DNA from 2 places in the Streptomyces sp. Tek67B01 genome. Region 2 is predicted to be linked to the other one. Evidence: riboswitches for the same ligand, from Rfam matches in the RefSeq annotation. Region 2 holds a riboswitch; the other holds the start of a gene.
The links. Region 2 has a riboswitch for ZMP and ZTP ahead of ACV7NM_RS06600 (bifunctional 5,10-methylenetetrahydrofolate dehydrogenase/5,10-methenyltetrahydrofolate cyclohydrolase). Riboswitches for the same ligand answer to the same signal wherever they lie in the genome.

Region 1: another riboswitch for ZMP and ZTP. It lies ahead of ACV7NM_RS13040 (serine hydroxymethyltransferase); the one in region 2 lies ahead of ACV7NM_RS06600 (bifunctional 5,10-methylenetetrahydrofolate dehydrogenase/5,10-methenyltetrahydrofolate cyclohydrolase).

The regions. Positions count from the first base shown of each region.
Region 1 is NZ_JBUYUY010000001.1:2,935,735-2,944,691, reverse strand. Features, by position in the region: gene ACV7NM_RS13070 (carboxymuconolactone decarboxylase family protein) at 1-242, opposite strand, end outside; gene pdxR (MocR-like pyridoxine biosynthesis transcription factor PdxR) at 289-1,701, shown strand; gene ACV7NM_RS13060 (DMT family protein) at 1,835-2,635, opposite strand; gene ACV7NM_RS13055 (hypothetical protein) at 2,762-3,064, shown strand; gene ACV7NM_RS13050 (glutathionylspermidine synthase family protein) at 3,081-4,271, shown strand; gene rocD (ornithine--oxo-acid transaminase) at 4,283-5,488, opposite strand; ZMP/ZTP riboswitch at 5,593-5,683, shown strand; gene ACV7NM_RS13040 (serine hydroxymethyltransferase) at 5,718-6,986, shown strand; gene trpS (tryptophan--tRNA ligase) at 7,393-8,406, shown strand; gene ACV7NM_RS13030 (2'-5' RNA ligase family protein) at 8,505-8,957, shown strand, end outside.
Region 2 is NZ_JBUYUY010000001.1:1,423,178-1,432,134, forward strand. Features, by position in the region: gene ACV7NM_RS06595 (helix-turn-helix domain-containing protein) at 1-601, shown strand, start outside; gene ACV7NM_RS06600 (bifunctional 5,10-methylenetetrahydrofolate dehydrogenase/5,10-methenyltetrahydrofolate cyclohydrolase) at 2,020-2,910, opposite strand; ZMP/ZTP riboswitch at 2,937-3,030, opposite strand; partial or broken gene ACV7NM_RS06605 (methyltransferase domain-containing protein) at 3,145-3,905, shown strand; gene ACV7NM_RS06610 (RNA polymerase sigma factor) at 4,131-5,720, shown strand; gene ACV7NM_RS06615 (amino acid permease) at 5,790-7,208, opposite strand; gene ACV7NM_RS06620 (alkaline phosphatase family protein) at 7,283-8,957, opposite strand, start outside.

The DNA of each region.
Region 1 (8,957 bases), 1.5 Mb from region 2:
ACGAGCCGCTCGACGCTCTCGCCGGCCGCCAGTGCGTCCTTGGTGTGCATGTCCAGGCAGAAGGCGCAGCCGTTCAGCTGCGAGGCGCGGGTCTTGACCAGCTCGGTCAGGACGGGGTCCAAGCCCTTCTTGGCCGCGATCTCCAGCGCGACCATGGCCTTGTAGACCTCGGGCGCGTGCTTGTACCAGTTCAGGCGGGCGGGCTCTTCGGGGGCGTGTTCCGTGGCTTTGGTCGTCGTCATGCCCCCACCGTACGGAGGAGGCAGCCCGCCTATATGGTCCACATCCATGACGGAAACATGGGCCACTTTCGGCGCCGACCTGCACCTCGACCTCGCCGCCGGACGGGGGCTGCGGGCCGGGCTGACGGAGGCCCTGCGCGAGGCCGCGCGCGGCGGGCGGCTCGCGCCCGGCACCCGGCTGCCGTCCTCGCGGTCCCTCGCGGCCGACCTGGGCATCGCCCGGAACACGGTCGCGGAGGCGTACGCGGAACTCGTCGCCGAGGGCTGGCTGACGGCCCGCCAGGGCTCGGGCACCCGCGTCGCGGAACGGGCCAGGCCGCGCCGGGTCGCCGCCGCCCCCGCCGTCCGGGCACGTCCCGCCGCGCGCAGGGGGCCCGCGTACAGCCTCGTGTCCGGCTCGCCGGACCTGGGCAGCTTCCCGCGCGCGGCCTGGGCGGCGGCGACCCGACGGGCGCTCACGGCCGCCCCGAACGACGCGCTCGGGTACGCGGTGGACGCGCGCGGTCGGGTGGAGCTGCGGGAGGAGCTGGCCGGGTACCTGGCACGGGCGCGGGGCGTGTACGCGGAGCCCCAGCGGATCGTGCTGTGCGCCGGGTTCGCGCACGGGCTGATGCTGATGGCGAAGGTGCTGCGGGCGCGGCGGGTACGGGACGTGGCGGTGGAGGGGTACGGCCTCGACATCCACCGGGACCTGCTCACGGGGGCCGGACTGCGGACGCACCCGCTCCGCTTGGACGGGGCCGGGGCGCGGACGGACCAGTTGCCCGGCACGGGCGCCGGCGCGGTGCTGCTCACCCCGGCGCACCAGTTCCCGACGGGGGGCGCGCTGACGCCGGAGCGGCGGGCGGCGGCGGTCGACTGGGCGAGGACCACCGGCGGTCTGATCCTGGAGGACGACTACGACGGGGAGTTCCGCTACGACCGCCAGCCCGTCGGCGCGCTCCAGGGGCTGGACCCGGACCGGGTGGTGTACCTGGGGACGGCGAGCAAGTCGCTGGCGCCGGGGCTGCGGATGGGCTGGATGGTGGTGCCGGACGCGCTGCTGGAGGAGGTGCTCGCGGCGAAGGGCCACACCGACTGGACCTCCGGCGCGGTGGAGCAGTTGACGTTGGCGGAGTTCATCCGTTCGGGGGTGTACGACCGGCACGTGCGGGGGATGCGGACGCGGTACCGCAAGCGGCGGGACGCGGTGGTCGCGGCGGTGTCCGACCGGGCGTCCGTGACGGGGGTCGCGGGCATCGCGGCCGGGCTGCACGTGGTGCTTGACCTCGCGCCGGGCATGGAGCGGCCGGTACTCCAGGCGGCGGCCGGTCAGGGCCTGGCCTTGGAGGGCCTGTCGGCCTTCCGCCACCCGACGTCGGACCTGCCGGCGCGGGAGGCGGTGGTGGTGGGCTACGGCACCCCACCGGACAGCGCGTGGTCACCGACGCTGTCGTCCCTGCTGTCGTCCCTGCCGTGACCCTGGCCGGGTGTTTGCGCGGGCCCTCCGCGGATGCCCTGGCCGGGTCGTTGTGCGGTCCTGCGCGGGGGTTGCCCGGTTCGCCGGGCGGGGTGGGTGTCCGCCTCAAGCGCGGGCAGGGCACCGGCCAGGGTCACGGTTCGCCGAAGCGCGCAAGGGCCAGGGAGCCGGCGACGGCTACCGCGAAGCCGAGGACGGCCAGCCAGGTCAGGCCCTCGCGGGTGCGGTCGCCGAGCCAGGCCACGCCCACCGCCGCCGGGCCGAGGGTCTCGCCCAGGACCAGGCCCGCCGTCGCCGCCGTCACCGAACCCCGCTGGAACGCCGACGTGAGCAGCAGGAACCCCGCCGCCCCGCCCAACAGCAGCGCGTACAGCGCCGGGTTGGTGAAGTCCACGCCGTCGATGAGGCGGACCGACACCTCCACCACCCCGAAGCCCGTCCCCGCCGCCAGGCCCAGCACCAGCGCCCGGGCCCGGCCCGGGAGGCGGCCCGCAGCCGCCCCGGCGAGCAGTACCAGCACCGCCACGACCAACAGCGCCGGCTTCAGCGCGGGCGGCCCCGTCTCCGTGCCCTCCTCGCCCGAGGACAGCCCCAGCATCACCAGGCCGCCGCACACGACCGCGACCGCGCCCCACTCCGCCCGGCCAAGTCGCACCCGCAGCAGCCGCGCCGCGACCACCGCCGTCACCGCCAGGCTGGCCGCCAGCGCCGCGCCCACCACGTAGATGGGGATGTGTCGCAGCGCCACGATCTGGAGGACGAACCCGACCGCGTCCAGGCCCAGCCCCGCCACGTACCGCCACTGTCGCACCGCCCGCAGCAGCAGGGCCGCGTCGACCCCGGACCCCGTCCCCGGCTCGGCCGCCCGCGCGGCCACCGCCTGCAACACCGACGCCGTCCCGAAACAGACCGCCGCACCCAGCGCGCAAACCATCCCAATCAGCACGAAGAGACTGTAGGTCACCGTCGTGACAGGGGTGTGACGACGGCCGGATTCCATCTCCCCGCGGGCCCGTTCTAGTCTGTGGGGCAACGCCACCCAGGGGGAGCGAACTCATACATGGACACCACCACCGGCGCCGGCACCCGGCGCCGCATGCGTTCCGGCGCCGTCGCACTCGGCGGCATGGGCCTGCTCGCGGCCGGTCTCGTGGCCTGCGGCAGCAGCGGCGAGCCCGACAAGCGTTGCGCCGACCGCGCCACCTTGCAGAAGCTGAACGACAACGAGTGCAGGAGCGGCGGTCGCGGCGCGTACTACTACGGCGGCAGCACCAGCAGCGGCAAGGTCAAGGGCGGCAGCTTCGACAAGTCCGCCGTCACCCGCGGCGGCATCGGCGGCCACAGCGGCTCCAGCGGCGGCTGAGGGAAGGCCCGGCCACGTGAAGCGGCACACCGTCGAGCCCCGTCCCGACTGGCAGAAGACCGTCGAGGAACAGGGCCTGATCTACCCCCTGACCCGCTACCCGGACGATTCCCTGCGCCCCTACTGGGACGAGAGCGCGTACTACTCGTTCTCCCTCCCCGAGGTCGAGGCGCTGGAGAACGTCGTCGAGGAACTGCACGCCATGTGCCTCGCGGCGGCCGCGCACATCGTCGAACACGACCGCTTCGCGGACCTCGGCATCCACGATCCCGAGCTCGCCGCCCGGATCGCCGAGTCCTGGCGGCGCCGCGCCGAACAGCCCTCCCTGTACGGCCGTTTCGATTTGCGCCACGACGATTCCGGCGCCCCGGCCAAGCTGCTGGAGTACAACGCGGACACCCCCACCTCGCTGGTGGAGGCGGCGAGTCCGCAGTGGTTCTGGATGGAGGAACGCTTCCCCGGCGCCGACCAGTGGAACTCCCTGCACGAGCGTCTGGTCGAGGCGTGGCGCCGACAGGCGGAGCTGCTGCCGCCGGGGCCCGTGCACTTCGCGCACTCCGAGACCGACGAGCTGGGCGAGGACCTGATGACGGTCGCCTATCTCCAGGAGACCGCCGAGCAGGCGGGACTGGCCACGCACGCCCTGTCGGTGGAACAGATCGGCTGGGACGGCCTCTCGGGCCGGTTCGTGGACGACCGACTGCGGTTCATCCGCAGCTGTTTCAAGCTGTACCCGTGGGAGTGGCTGGTAGGGGACGAGTTCGGCCCGCACGTCCTGGCCACGTACGACCACGGCGGCGGCTCCGGCAGCACCTGCTGGATCGAACCGCTGTGGAAGATGCTCCTCGCCAACAAGGCGCTGCTGGCCATCCTTTGGGAGCTGTTCCCCGAGCACCCCAACCTGCTGCCCGCCTACCTCGACGGGCCGCGCGAGCTCGCGGACACCACCGGCTTCGCCGCGAAGCCGCTGCTGGGCCGCGAGGGCGCGGGGGTCACCCTGCACCCGGTGGGCGGGGCGCCGTTCGTGCCGGAGGAGGACGAGACGTACGTCTTCCAGGCCCTGGCCCCGCTGCCGGACTTCGACGGCAACCGGGTGGTGCTCGGCGCGTGGGTCGTCGAGGAGGAGGCGGCGGGGCTGGGCATCCGGGAGTCGGCGGGGCCGGTCACGGACGAGTACGCCCGCTTCCTGCCCCACGTCATCCTGTAGCGGCCGGGCCGTCAGACCGCCAGCACCGTGCGGAGCCGGTCCAGGCCCCAGTCCAGGTCCTCCTTGCCGATCACCAGCGGCGGGGCGATGCGGATGGTCGAGCCGTGGGTGTCCTTCACCAGCACCCCGAGCTCCATCAGCTTCTCGGAGATCTCCCGGCCCGTCCCGCGTGCCGGGTCGATGTCGACGCCCGCCCACAGGCCGCGGCCCCGGACGGCGGTCACCGCGCCACCGCCCACCAGCAGGTTCAGCTCCCGGTGCAGGTGGTCGCCGAGCTCGGCGGCGCGCTGCTGGTACTCGCCGGTGCGCAGCATCGCGATCACCTCCAGGGCGACCGCGCAGGCGAGGGGGTTGCCGCCGAAGGTGGACCCGTGTTCGCCGGGCCGGAACACCCCGAGTACGTCCCGGTCGGCGACCACGGCCGAGACGGGGACGACACCGCCGCCCAGCGCCTTGCCGAGGACGTACACGTCCGGCACGACCCCGTCGTGCGCGCACGCGAACGTCTCGCCGGTGCGGCCGAGGCCCGACTGGATCTCGTCCGCCATGAACAGGACGTTCCGCTCGCGCGTGAGTTCGCGTACGCCCTGGAGGTAGCCGGCGGGCGGTACGAGGACACCCGCCTCGCCCTGGATCGGCTCCAGCAGCACGGCCACGGTGTTCGAGGTCACCGCGTGGGAGAGCGCGGTGAGGTCGCCGTACGGGACGATCTCGAAGCCGGGCGTGTACGGACCGAAGTGGTCACGGGCCTCGTGGTCCGTCGAGAACGACACGATGGTGGTGGTCCGGCCGTGGAAGTTGTCGGCCGCCACCACGATCTTCGCGTGGCCGTCCGGGACGCCCTTGACCTCGTACCCCCACTTGCGGGCGGTCTTGACCGCCGTCTCCACCGCCTCCGCGCCCGTGTTCATCGGCAGCACCATCTCCTTGCCGCACAGGGCGGCGAGTTCGGTGCAGAAGTCCGCGAAGCGGTCGTGGTGGAAGGCGCGGGAGGTGAGAGTGACCCGCTCCAACTGCGCGTGCGCGGCATCGATGAGACGGCGGTTGCCGTGGCCGAAATTGAGCGCCGAGTAGCCGGCGAGCATGTCGAGGTACCTGCGGCCCTCCACGTCGGTCATCCACGCCCCCTCCGCCGACGCGACGACGATCGGGAGCGGGTGGTAGTTGTGCGCGCTGTGCGCGTCGGCGGTGCGGATGGCATCAGCAGTCTTCGACACGGGGTCTCCGTCCGGCAGGCAGTCGACGAGGTGGCGTCACTTTCCATGTTCGCTCGTACGACGGACGGAGAAACCTTTCTTGCGGCGCGCCCGCTAGGGTGGGCCATACGCACGGCGACTGGCGCACGGAGAAACGACTCCGGGGGAGTCGTGCGCGCAGGACCGCACACAGGGCCGCTCGCCTGGGCCTCGCGGGGACGAGACCAGACATCGACCCCGGAGGACCGCCATGAACGCGCGCCGCCATCCCGCCCTTTCCGCGACCGACCCCGAGCTGGCGTCCTTCGTCGCGGCCGAGGAAACCCTCCAGGCGCAGACGCTCCGCCTCATCCCGAGTGAGAACTACGTTTCCGCGGCGGTGCTGGAGGCTTCCGGCACCGTCCTGCAGAACAAGTACAGCGAGGGCTACCCGGGCCGCCGTTACTACGAGGGCCAGCAGAACATAGACCGCGTCGAGTCCCTGGCGATCGAGCGGGCCAAGGGCCTGTTCGGCGTGGACCACGCGAACGTGCAGCCGTACTCCGGCTCCCCGGCGAACCTTGCCGTGTACCTGGCCTTCGCGAAGCCGGGCGACACGGTGATGGGCATGGCCCTGCCGATGGGCGGCCACCTCACGCACGGCTGGGGAGTGTCGGCGACGGGCTCCTGGTTCCGGGGCGTGCAGTACGGGGTTTCCGCGGAGACGGGCCGGATCGACTACGACGCGGTGCGGGAGCTGGCGCTCGCCGAGCGACCGAAGATCATCTTCTGTGGCGGTACCGCGCTGCCGCGCACGATCGACTTCGAGGCCTTCGGGTCGATCGCCAAGGAGGCGGGCTCGGTCCTCGTCGCGGACGTGGCGCACATCGCGGGTCTGATCGCGGGCGGGGCGCACCCCAGCCCGGCCGGTCACGTGGACGTCATCTCCACCACCACGCACAAGACCCTGCGCGGGCCGCGCGGCGCGATGCTGATGTGCCGGGAGGAGCACGCGAAGGCCATCGACAAGGCCGTCTTCCCGGGCCTCCAGGGCGGCCCGCACAACCAGACGACGGCGGGCATCGCGGTGGCGCTGCACGAGGCGGCGCAGCCGGCGTTCGTCACGTACGCGCACGCGGTCGTGGCCAACGCGAAGGCGCTGGCCGCGTCGCTGCTGGAGCGGGGCTTCGACCTGGTGTCGGGCGGTACGGACAACCACCTGATCCTGCTGGACCTGACGTCGCGGGGGGTTCCCGGCAAGGTGGCGGCGAAGGCGCTGGACCGGGCGGGGGTCGTCGTGAACTACAACACGGTGCCGTTCGATCCGCGCAAGCCGTTCGACCCGTCGGGGATCCGGATCGGTACGCCGTCGCTGACCTCGCGGGGGTTGTCGGTGGAGCACATGCCGGTGGTGGCGGAGTGGATCGCGCGTGCGGTCGACGCGGCGGCCGCCTCGGACGAGCGGACCCTGTCCGCTGTCCGCGGGGAGGTCACGGACCTCATGGCCGCCTTCCCGGCCCCCGGCCTCCCGCTGTCCTGACCGCCTTCTCAGCCTCGCCGCCGCCGCGCCCCGCGCTCCGCCCGAACCCGCGCCTCAATCGCCGGCGAGGCTGGGTTTGCCCGGCCCTGCGGGACGGCGGGCGGCGCGGCCGGACACCGGGCTCGGCCCGGGCCCGCGCCTCAATCGCCGGCGAGGCTGGGTTTGCCCGGCCCCGCGCCTCAGTCGCCGGCGAGTGAATTGGTTCGGCCGGACGGCAGGCGGTGCCGCCGGACACCGGCCCCCGGGGTGGGGCGGAGGCCGGAAAGCGGTCGCTCGGCCGGGGCAAGATCCGGTCGGGGCGCTACCGCCCGGTATCGCGGTGGGGGCCCGGGATCGGCGGCGCGACCCGGAAGGTTCCGGCCGGCGGAGGGCCCGAGCCCGCCGTCACACCTGAGAGAATGAAGCCATGGCTTCTGATCGTCCTCGCGCGCTCTCCGGCATCCAGCCCACCTCCGGTTCGTTCCACCTCGGGAACTACCTCGGAGCCATCCGCCAGTACGTCGCCCTGCAGGAGACGCACGACGCCTTCTACATGGTCGTCGACCTGCACGCGATCACCATGCCGCAGGATCCGAAGGACCTCCGCGCGAACACCCGGCTCTCCGCCGCCCAGCTGCTCGCCGCCGGCCTGGACCCCGAGCGCTGCACGCTCTTCATCCAGAGCCACGTCCCCGAGCACGCGCAGCTCGGCTGGGTCATGAACTGCATCACCGGCTTCGGCGAGGCCAGCCGGATGACCCAGTTCAAGGACAAGTCCGCCAAGGGCGGCGTCAACAACGCCACCGTCGGCCTGTTCACGTACCCCATCCTCCAGGTCGCGGACATCCTGCTCTACCAGGCGAACTCCGTCCCCGTCGGCGAGGACCAGCGCCAGCACATCGAGCTCACGCGTGACCTGGCCGAGCGCTTCAACCAGCGGTTCGGTCAGACCTTCACGCTCCCCTCCGCGCACATCGTCAAGGAGGTCGCGAAGATCTACGACCTCCAGGACCCGACGATCAAGATGTCGAAGTCCGCCTCGTCCCCCAAGGGCCTGATCAACCTCCTCGACGAGCCCAAGGTCACCGAGAAGAAGATCAAGAGCGCGGTCACCGACACCGAGGCCGAGATCCGCTTCGACACGGCGAACAAGCCCGGCGTCAGCAACCTGCTCACGATCTACTCCACCCTCACGGGCGAGTCGATCCCCGCGCTGGAGGCCGCGTACGAGGGCAAGGGCTACGGCGCGCTCAAGACCGACCTCGCCGGGGCGATGGTCGACTTCGTAACACCGTTCCGGCAGCGCACCCAGGAATACCTGGACGACCCGGAGACGCTGGACTCCATCCTGGCCAAGGGCGCGGAGAAGGCCCGCGCGGTCGCCGCCGAGACCCTGGCCCAGGCGTATGAGCGGCTCGGTTTCCTGCCCGCCAAGCACTGACCGGCGGGAGCCCTGGCGGTCGAAGGGGTGGTGCCGCCACACTGAGGCGGCACCACCCCTTCGGTGACAGACGGAAGCGACAGACGGAGGAGACAGACGTGGGGACCGTAACGCTCGGCGTTTCGATCGCGGTCCCGGAGCCGTACGGCAGCCGACTCCAGGAGCTGCGCGCGGGCTTCGGGGACTCCGCCGCGCACGGCATCCCCACGCACGTCACCCTCGTCCCGCCCACCGAGGTGGAAGCGGACCGGCTCCCGGCGATCCGGGCGCACCTCGCCGAGGTCGCGGCCGGCTTCCGCGCCTTCGCGATGCGGCTGGAGGGCACGGGAACCTTCCGTCCGCTCTCGCCGGTCGTCTTCGTCAAGGTGGTGGAGGGCGGCTCCGGCTGCACCCGCCTCCAGGGTCGGCTCCGCGACCCGGAGGGGCCGCTCGACCGGCAGCTGGCCTTCCCGTACCACCCGCACGTCACCGTCGCCCACGGGATCTCCGAGGAAGAGATGGACGTGGCGTTCGCCACGCTCGCGGACTACTCGGCCGAGTGGCTGTGCGGG
Region 2 (8,957 bases):
CAACGTCCTGCTGGTGGCGGCCGGTTTCGCGCCCCGGTACGCGTGCACCCCGCTGGACGCGCCGGAGCTGGAGGTCCTGCGCGAGGGGCTGGAGCGCCTGCTGACCGGGTACGAGCCCTATCCGGCGCTGGTGGTGGACGCGACGTACCGGGTGGTGGCGGCGAACAGGGGCATCACGATGCTGCTGGAGGGAGTGCCGGAGCACCTGCTGGCGCCGCCGCTGAACGCGATGAGGCTCACCCTGCACCCGGAGGGGCTCGCCCCGCGCATCCGCAACCTGCGCGAGTGGCGGGGGCACCTGCTGGCGCAGATGGAACGGCAGATCGCGCTCGCCCGCTCGGAGCCGCTGCGCGCGCTGTACGAGGAGGTGTCGGCGTACCCGGTGGCGGAGCGGCGGCCCGGTGACGGCGAGTGGGGGGAAGCGGTCCCGTCCATCGCGCTCCCGCTGGTGATCGAGCACGAGGGGCACGTCCTGTCCTTCGTGTCGTCCATCTCCACCTTCAACACGCCCATGGACGTGACCGTCGCCGAGTTGGCCATCGAGACTTTCCTGCCGGCCGACCCGGCGACGGCGAAGTACCTGCGGGCACTGGGGCCCTGAACCGTCCGGGCCGCGCGGGCGGGCCGCTGGAGCGCGGCGAGGCAGGCCACGACGGCGGCTTGGGCGGGGATCCAGACGGCGCCGGCGGTGGTCGGGGCGGACCACACGAAGAGGGCGCCTCGACGACGAACCTCACGCGGCCGGCCGGGGGCCGCCGGCGCGAGGCCGGTGCGCCGATGCCGAGGAGCCGCCCGAGCGGGGCGCCGAAGGCGGCGTACGCGAAGCCGTTGGCGGTGGTGACGACGGCGTCGAGGGCGAGCACCCGGCGCAGGGCGGCGTGCGGGGCGGTGGCGCGGGCGATGGTGCCGAGCAGGGTCGCGGACATGGCGGATCAGCCTCGTCGGTGGTCGAACGGCGCGGGCACGGGACGAGGGGCGGGAGCCGGGCCCCGGAGCCGAGTGCGCGACCCCGGAACCCGATGCCCCCACTCTGCCGAGCGTTCCCCGGCCGGGTCGATTACCTCCGGGGTCATACGGGGCCGTCCCCGGCTGCGGAGACGGGACCGGGCCTGACCGCCCGCGCCGCTCCCCCGAGGGTGCGTCCGGCGGCGCCTGGCACGACCGAGACGGCCGCACACCGCCGCCCGGCACGCCCCGCCGCGGGCGCGGCACCCCAGCGGGCCCGCCCGGGGGTGCGGCCGTCCTGCCGCCCGCCCCAACCGGCGAGGTCGACACCCCGGGCGGCTCGCCGTCGAGGACGCGCGGTCCGGAGGACGTCCGAAGCTCCGACGAGGCGCCACCGCCGACCACCCCGACACGGGGCGGAGGCCGAAGCCACCCACCCGGTCAAGGCCGGCCCCACCCGGGGCGCCAAGGCCCACCCCCACCCCCGCCCGGGGCCGCCGGCCTCAACCGGCGCGGGGCGAAGCCACCGGGGCCACCAACGCGGCAACGGACCGGGCGCGGGGCCGCCCCCCGGTCCGGCCGCGGCGTCCTCCCGGGTGACACCTTCGGGGGCCGGCATGACGCCGGCCCACCGGCCCGGTTACGGGGCGGCGCCGGTGACGGCCCTCGGGCCTGGGCGCGTGGGCGGCGGCCGCACTTCCCACCCTGGGCTCGCCCGAGGGCATGGGCGAAGCCACCGGCCGGCCGGGCCACGGACTCCGCAGACGGCGAAGCCGTCGACACGTTCCGGACGCCGCCGTCGCCGGCCCCGGGCCCGCCTGGCGGCAGATCCGAGGACGCGGCCCAACCGGCGAAGCCGACACACCCCCCGCGCCGCCGGATCACCGTCGCGCCGTCTACGGGCTGACGCCGCGGCCACGTGGCACGGCGCGTCGCCGGCCTCGACCGGGCCCGCGGCGAACCAGGGGCCCCGTCAGGAATCGCGACCGTCGACCGGCCGGGGGTCGGGGCATCGGCAGGCCGCACGGCGGGCGTGGGCTCAGGGGGCGTGGGCGCCGCCCGGACGGTGGGGGGTCAGAGCGACGCGAGGTCGAGGCCGGCCTGGGTGGCGGCGGCCTGGACGGTCTGTTCCAGCAGGACGGCGATGGTCATCGGGCCGACACCGCCCGGAACCGGGGTGATCAGCGAGGCGCGGGCGGCGGCCGACTCGAAGTGGACGTCGCCGACGTTGCCCTCGTTGTACCCGGCGTCCAGCACGACCGCGCCCGGCTTGATGTCCTCGCCCCGGATGAACTCCGCCTTGCCGACGGCGGCGACCAGCACATCGGCCTGGCGCACGATCGAGGGCAGGTCGCGGGTTCGGGAGTGACAGTAGGTGACGGTGGCGTTGCGCTCCAGCAGCAGCATCCCGGCGGGCTTGCCCAGGATCGCGCTGCGGCCCACGACCACGGCGTGCTTGCCGGTGAGGTCCACGTCGTAGGCCTCCAGCAGCCGCATGATGCCGCCGGGCGTGCAGGAGACGAAGCCGGGCAGGCCGAAGCCCATGGCGGCGAAGGAGTGCGTGGTGACGCCGTCGACGTCCTTGCCCGGGGCGATGGCCTCGAAGGCGGCGCGCTCGTCGATGTGGTGCGGCACGGGGTGCTGGAGCAGGATGCCGCTGATCTCCGGGTCCTCGGAGAGCTCGGTGAGCTTGGCGACGAGTTCCTCGGTGGTGGTCGCGGCCGGCAGCTCGACGTGGCGGGAGGTGATCCCGGCCTTGGCGCAACGGTTCTGCTTCATCCGGACGTAGGTGACGGACGCGGGGTCCTCACCGACCAGCACGGTCGCCAGGCAGGGCGCGGTGCCGGTGCGCTCGGTGAGCGAGGCGGCGTACGCGGCGGTCCGCTCCGAGATGCGGCGGGCGAGGGCGGTGCCGTCCATCAGTCGGGCGGTACGGTCCGGGGTGTCGGTCTGGGCAGTCGTCATGGGGTCTCCTGGCGTCGCTGCGGATCGCGGTTCGCCCAGGCGCGCGGCAGTCGACGTACGGGAGTACGCCGGGCCGCTCCCCGGTGGTGATCCACCCGAACGCCAGTCACGGCCCGCCGCCCACTGTAGTCGACCCGGCGGACAGGCCCCAGCGGACAGGCCCCTGCCGCCGGGCCTCGACGGGCCGCGCGACAACCGGTGGATCACCGGGACGGGAGCTGGGAGGATTCCGACATGACGCGCACTTTCGACGATCTCGTCGCCGAGGCGGATTCGGTGTCCGTGGACGGCTGGGACTTCTCCTGGCTCGACGGCAGGGCCACCGAGCAAAGGCCCTCCTGGGGGTACCAGAAGCTGTTGGGCGAGCGTCTGACCGGCGTCCGCTCGGTCCTGGACATCCAGACCGGTGGCGGGGAGGTGCTCGCGGGCGCCGGGCCGTTGCCCCGGCTGACGGCGGCCACCGAGTCATGGCCGGCGAACGTGGCCAAGGCCACTCGGCTGCTGCACCCGCTCGGCGCGGTCGTGGTCGCGGACGCCGACGAGCCGCCGCTGCCGTTCGGCGACGAGGCCTTCGAGCTGGTCGCCGGCCGGCACCCGGTGACCGTCTGGTGGGAGGAGATCGCCCGCGTGCTCACCCCGGGGGCGCCTACCTCTCGCAGCAGGTCGGTCCCGCCAGCGTCTTCGAGCTCGTGGAGTACTTCCTCGGGCCGCAACCGCCGCAGGTGCGGCGGGCCCGGCACCCCGATGACGCCGTCGCCGGGGCGACGTCCGCGGGCCTGGAAATCGTCGATCTGCGCTCCGAGCGGCTGCGTACGGAGTTCCACGACATCGGAGCCGTGATCTACTTTCTGAGGAAGGTGATCTGGATGGTGCCGGGCTTCACGGTCGGGCACTACCGCGACCGGCTGCGCGAGCTGCACGAACGGATCGAGCGTGAAGGCCCGTTCGTCGCCCACACCGCCCGTTTCCTCGTCGAGACCCGCAAAGCGGGCTGAGGAGAAGGCGGGAGGAGGGCGGACGGATCAAGGCCGGATCGGGTTGCGCGGACACAGCGTGGCGCAGGTCACTCAATTCAGCGCGTAACGAATCGACTCGGGCGTGCGATGAACCGACAGGTGTCCTCGCGCGGCCCGGAATACAGAGCCCCCTGGGGTCTGTTTCCCGAGTTCGCGCGATGATGTCCCGCCCACCCCTTAATTGTTCGCAACGAGAGGCTCCTTGTGTCGCTCAGCCCGTCCCGTACGTTCCCTCCGGAGATCGCCGAATCGGAGGCCCTCGTCGCGCTCGTCGAGCGCGGCCGCGAGCAGGGTCACATCAACGGTGACGATGTGCGTCAGGCCTTCGAGGCCGGCCGCATCCCGGTGGACCAGTGGAAGCGGGTCCTGCGCAGCCTGAACCAGGTCCTGGACGAGGAGGGTGTCGCACTGCACGTCAGCGCGGCCCCCGCCACGAAGGCCGCCGTGAAGAAGCCCCGCAAGGCGGCGGCCGCGCCGGCCCGCACCGTGACCAAGAAGGCGACCGCCGCGCCGCGCCCCATCGGCGCGCGCAAGGCCTCGGCCGGCGCGACCCCTGCCACCGCTGCGGCGATATCCGCTTCGCCGACCACCGCCGCCGAGGACGAGGTGACGGCCGAGGCCGCCGCCGAGCCCAAGAAGCGCGTGGTCAAGAAGACCGCCGCCAAGAAGGCCACGGCCACGAAGAAGACGGCCGCGGCGAAGAAGACCGGCGCCAAGGACTCCGACGAGGCCGAGACCCCGGCCGTCGAGGGTGAGGACTGGGCGGTCGAGGACCTCGCCGACGAGGCCGAGGAAGAGACCCCCAAGGCCGGCGGCACCCAGGGCTTCGTCCTGTCCGACGACGACGAGGACGACGCCCCGGCGCAGACGGTCATGGTGGCCGGTGCCACCGCCGACCCCGTCAAGGACTACCTCAAGCTCATCGGCAAGGTGCCGCTCCTCAACGCCGAGCAGGAGGTCGAGCTCGCCAAGCGCATCGAGGCCGGTCTGTTCTCCGAGTACAAGCTCGAAGAGGAGGACGACCACAAGCCCGCGTTCAAGCGCGAGCTGGAGATCCTCGTCGAGGACGGTCGCCGCGCCAAGAACCACCTGCTGGAGGCCAACCTCCGTCTCGTGGTCTCGCTCGCCAAGCGCTACACGGGCCGAGGCATGCTCTTCCTGGACCTGATCCAGGAGGGCAACGTCGGTCTGATCCGCGCCGTGGAGAAGTTCGACTACACCAAGGGCTTCAAGTTCTCCACGTACGCGACCTGGTGGATCCGGCAGGCGATCACCCGCGCGATGGCGGACCAGTCGCGCACCATCCGCATCCCCGTGCACATGGTCGAGATCATCAACAAGCTGGCCCGGGTCCAGCGCCAGATGCTCCAGGACCTCGGCCGGGAGCCCACTCCGGAGGAGCTGGGCAAGGAGCTCGACATGACCCCGGAGAAGGTCATCGAGGTCCAGAAGTACGGTCGCGAGCCGATCTCCCTGCACACCCCGCTGGGCGAGGAGGGCGACAGCGAGTTCGGTGACCTCATCGAGGACTCCGAGGCCGTGGTCCCGGCCGACGCGGTGTCGTTCACCTTCCTCCAGGAACAGCTCCAGTCGATCCTGGGCACGCTCTCCGAGCGTGAGGCGGGCGTCGTCTCCATGCGGTACGGCCTCAACGACGGCCAGCCGAAGACGCTGGACGAGATCGGCCGTGTGTACGGGGTCACCCGTGAGCGCATCCGCCAGATCGAGTCCAAGACCATGTCGAAGCTGCGCCACCCGTCGCGTTCCCAGGTGCTGCGCGACTACCTGGACTGAGCGGGCCGGAACAGGAACCGGCCCGGCCCCCGTACCGTGCGTACGGGGGCCGGGCCGGTTTCTCGTGTGTCAGGACGCCGGCCGCCGGTGTCGTCGTGCCGCCATCACGGCGTAGCAAAAGACGCCCGCGAAGAGGAACAGGACGCCCTGGTAGACGGCCGCGTACCCGGAGCCCGCCACCAGCCACAGGGAGAACGCGAAGGCGAGGCAGGCCAGGGCGGCGTCGCGGACCAGCCGGCCGCGCCGGACCCGGCCGCGCTGCCCGGAGGCCAGGAAGTAGATCTGCGCGGCGGTGGACAGCAGGTAGGGGACGGTCGCGGTGAAGGTGGTGACCAGCACCAGGACCTCGAAGACGCCGTCGCCGCCGGCGGTGTAGTTGTAGACGGTCAGCGCGGAGGCCAGGACGGCGGTCACGAGGACGCCGGCCACCGGGACCCCGCGCCGCTTGGTCTCGAAGACCTTCGGGAAGAGCCCGTCCCGGGCGGCCGCGTACGGGGTCTGCGCGCTGAGCAGGGTCCAGCCGTTGAGGGCGCCGACCATCGAGATGACCGCGGCGCAGGCGACGAGGGTGCCGCCCCAGGTGCCGCCGAACATGGCGTCGACGGCGTCGGAGAAGGGGGCCTGGGAGGTGACGAGCTTGTCGTGTGCGACCAGTCCGAAGACGGCGAGGGTGCCCAGCAGGTACACGGCGGCGGCGCCCGTGGTGCCGAGGACGGTGGCCCGACCGACGTTGCGGGCCGGGTCGCGGACCTCGCCGGCGCTGACGGCGGCGGACTCGACACCGAGGTAGCTGAACAACAGGATCGCGGCGGAGGCGGAGACCGCGCCGACGGGGCTTTGACCGGTCGCCTGGAAGGGGCCGAGGTTCGCCGGGTCGAAGGAGAACAGGCCGCCGACGGCCACCAGCAGGAGCGGGGCGAACTTGAGGACCGTCGAGACGAGTTGGACGGCGCCCACGTACCGGGTGCCGGCCAGGTTGGCGAGCGCCGGCAGCCATTGCACGGCGAGGGCGCCCAGGCACATGGACCAGGTGTGCTCGCCCAGTGCCGGGAAGAGCACGCGGAGGTAGCCGACGGCGGCCACGGCGAGGGCCGCGTTCGAGACCCAGGTGGTGATCCAGTAGCTCCAGGCGGCGAGGAAGCCGGCGAAGTCGCCGAACGCGGCGCGGGCGTAGACGTACGGGCCGCCTGTCTGCGGAAGCCGCTCCGCGAGGCGGCCGAAGACGAGCGCGAGGGCGATCGCGCCGAGGGTGAGCACGCCGAAGGCGACGAGGCTGATCGTGCCGAAGGGGGCCACGGAGGCGGGCAACAGGAAGATGCCTCCGCCGATGATGTTGCCCATCACCAGGCAGGTCGCGATCGGCAGACCGAAGCGACGGGCGTGCGGGCCGCTCCCGGCCTCGGCGGGGGCGGCTGCCGGGGCGGTGGCCGGGGCGGGGTCCGGCGTGGTGGCCGGGGCGGGGTCCGGGGCGTGCAGGGTGGTGCTCACGGGTGGTGCGCCTCAGGTGTTTCATATGCTGGACGGGTCGACATATCGTCGTGCACACCAAAAGCCGCACCAAATCAGCGGATTTCGTCCTGCACGTTCACCCCCGCGGACGGAAGGATTCCGCTCGGCGTGGCCTCCGACCGTGAATCCTCCGCCCGCGCCTCCGCCCCCGCTTCCACCGGCGCCTCCACCGGTACCTGCGGCCCGTCCGCCTCCCGCAGCCAGCGGCGCAGGACGTGGTGCACGGCCTCCGCGCCCACCAGCCCGCGTCCCGGATCGGACAGCTCCGGCGGCCACATCAGGAACGGGTGCCCCTGCTCACCGCCCAGACCGCCGTGCGAGCCGATCTGCTCCTCGAAGGCGTGCACGACACCGGTCCGCGGGTCGTACGCCGAGTTCACCATGATGTCCGCCACGTGCGGGAAGGAGTCGGTCCGGCGGACGGACTCGGCCGCGCCGGGGCCGAAGCCCGCCAGCAGCGCCTCCGCCTCGCCGGGCCGGTCCAGCCGGGCCACGGCGCCGCCCGGGCCCAGCACCTCCCCGTCCACGAGGAGGAAGCCGACGCCCGGATGGTTGGCCAGGGTGGGCAGGAGGGCCGGGTGGGCGCGCTCGATCCAGGCCCGGTCCGCCCTCCCCGGCACGTCCGGGAAGGAGATCAGCCCGAGGTTGCCCGACCCCAGGACCACCGGGTCCGAACCGGTCGCCGGGTGCGCCACCTCCCCCTCCTCCACCGGCCGGTGGAGGGCGGCGAGCACCGCCGCCCGCGCCTCGGCGCCGCTGCGGGTGCGTCGGGCCCGGCGCGGGACCGGCAGCCCGCAACCCGCCCGGACCAGATCCTTCAAGGTGAGCCCGTACCGGCCGAGGAAGGTCTCCCCCGGGCTCTGGCCGTGGTCCGAGAGCAGCACGACGCGGTAGGAGCGGGGGGCGTGCTCGGCGACCCGGGTGATCAGCGCGAGGCTGCGGTCGAGGCGGGCCAGCACCTGGTCGGTGTCCGGGCCGTGCGGTCCGCAGTGGTGCGCGACCTCGTCGTAGGCCACCAGGTCCGCGTAGACGGCGGCGCGGCCCGCGAGCATGTCGCCGATCACCGCGGCCACGACCACGTCCCGCTCGACGACGGTCGCGAAGGCCCGGATCAGCGGGTACAGGCCGCCGCGGCCGACGCGCGGGCTCTGCCGGCGCGCCCGTGCCCGCAGGGACTGGCCGATCTCCCGGCCCACCTCGGCGACGAAGGAGACGGCGGTGCGGACGGCGTTGGCCGGGTCCGAGAAGTACGCGAAGTAGCCCGCGCGGGAGCGGTTGTCGCGACCGCGCCGGGCGGAGAGGGAGAGCACCAGCGCGAGCTGGTCGGCGCCCCCGCTGAACAGGTTGCCGCGGCTGGCCCCGTCGAGGGTGAGCAGCCCCCCGTCGCCGGTGCGGGCGATGGCACGCCGCTGCAGTTCGGCGGCGCCCGCCGGGCGGTTGCAGACCATCACCTCGCCGGTGTCCTTCTCGTACCAGCGGAAGGCCGGGACGTCGAAGGTGGAGCCGTGCAGGATGCCGAGCTGGCTGGCGCCGGTCTGGCTGGACCAGTCCGTACGCCAGGACACGACGCGGTGCCCCCGCTCCAGCAGGCCGGCGGCCGTCGGCATCAGACCGCGGTCCAGCGCGCGGCGCAGTTCCTCGTGCCCGACCCCGTCCAATTGGAGGAAGACCAGGCCGGGCGCCGCCCGGGCGGGGCCGCGCGCCCGGGTCCCGCGTCCGCGTCGGCGG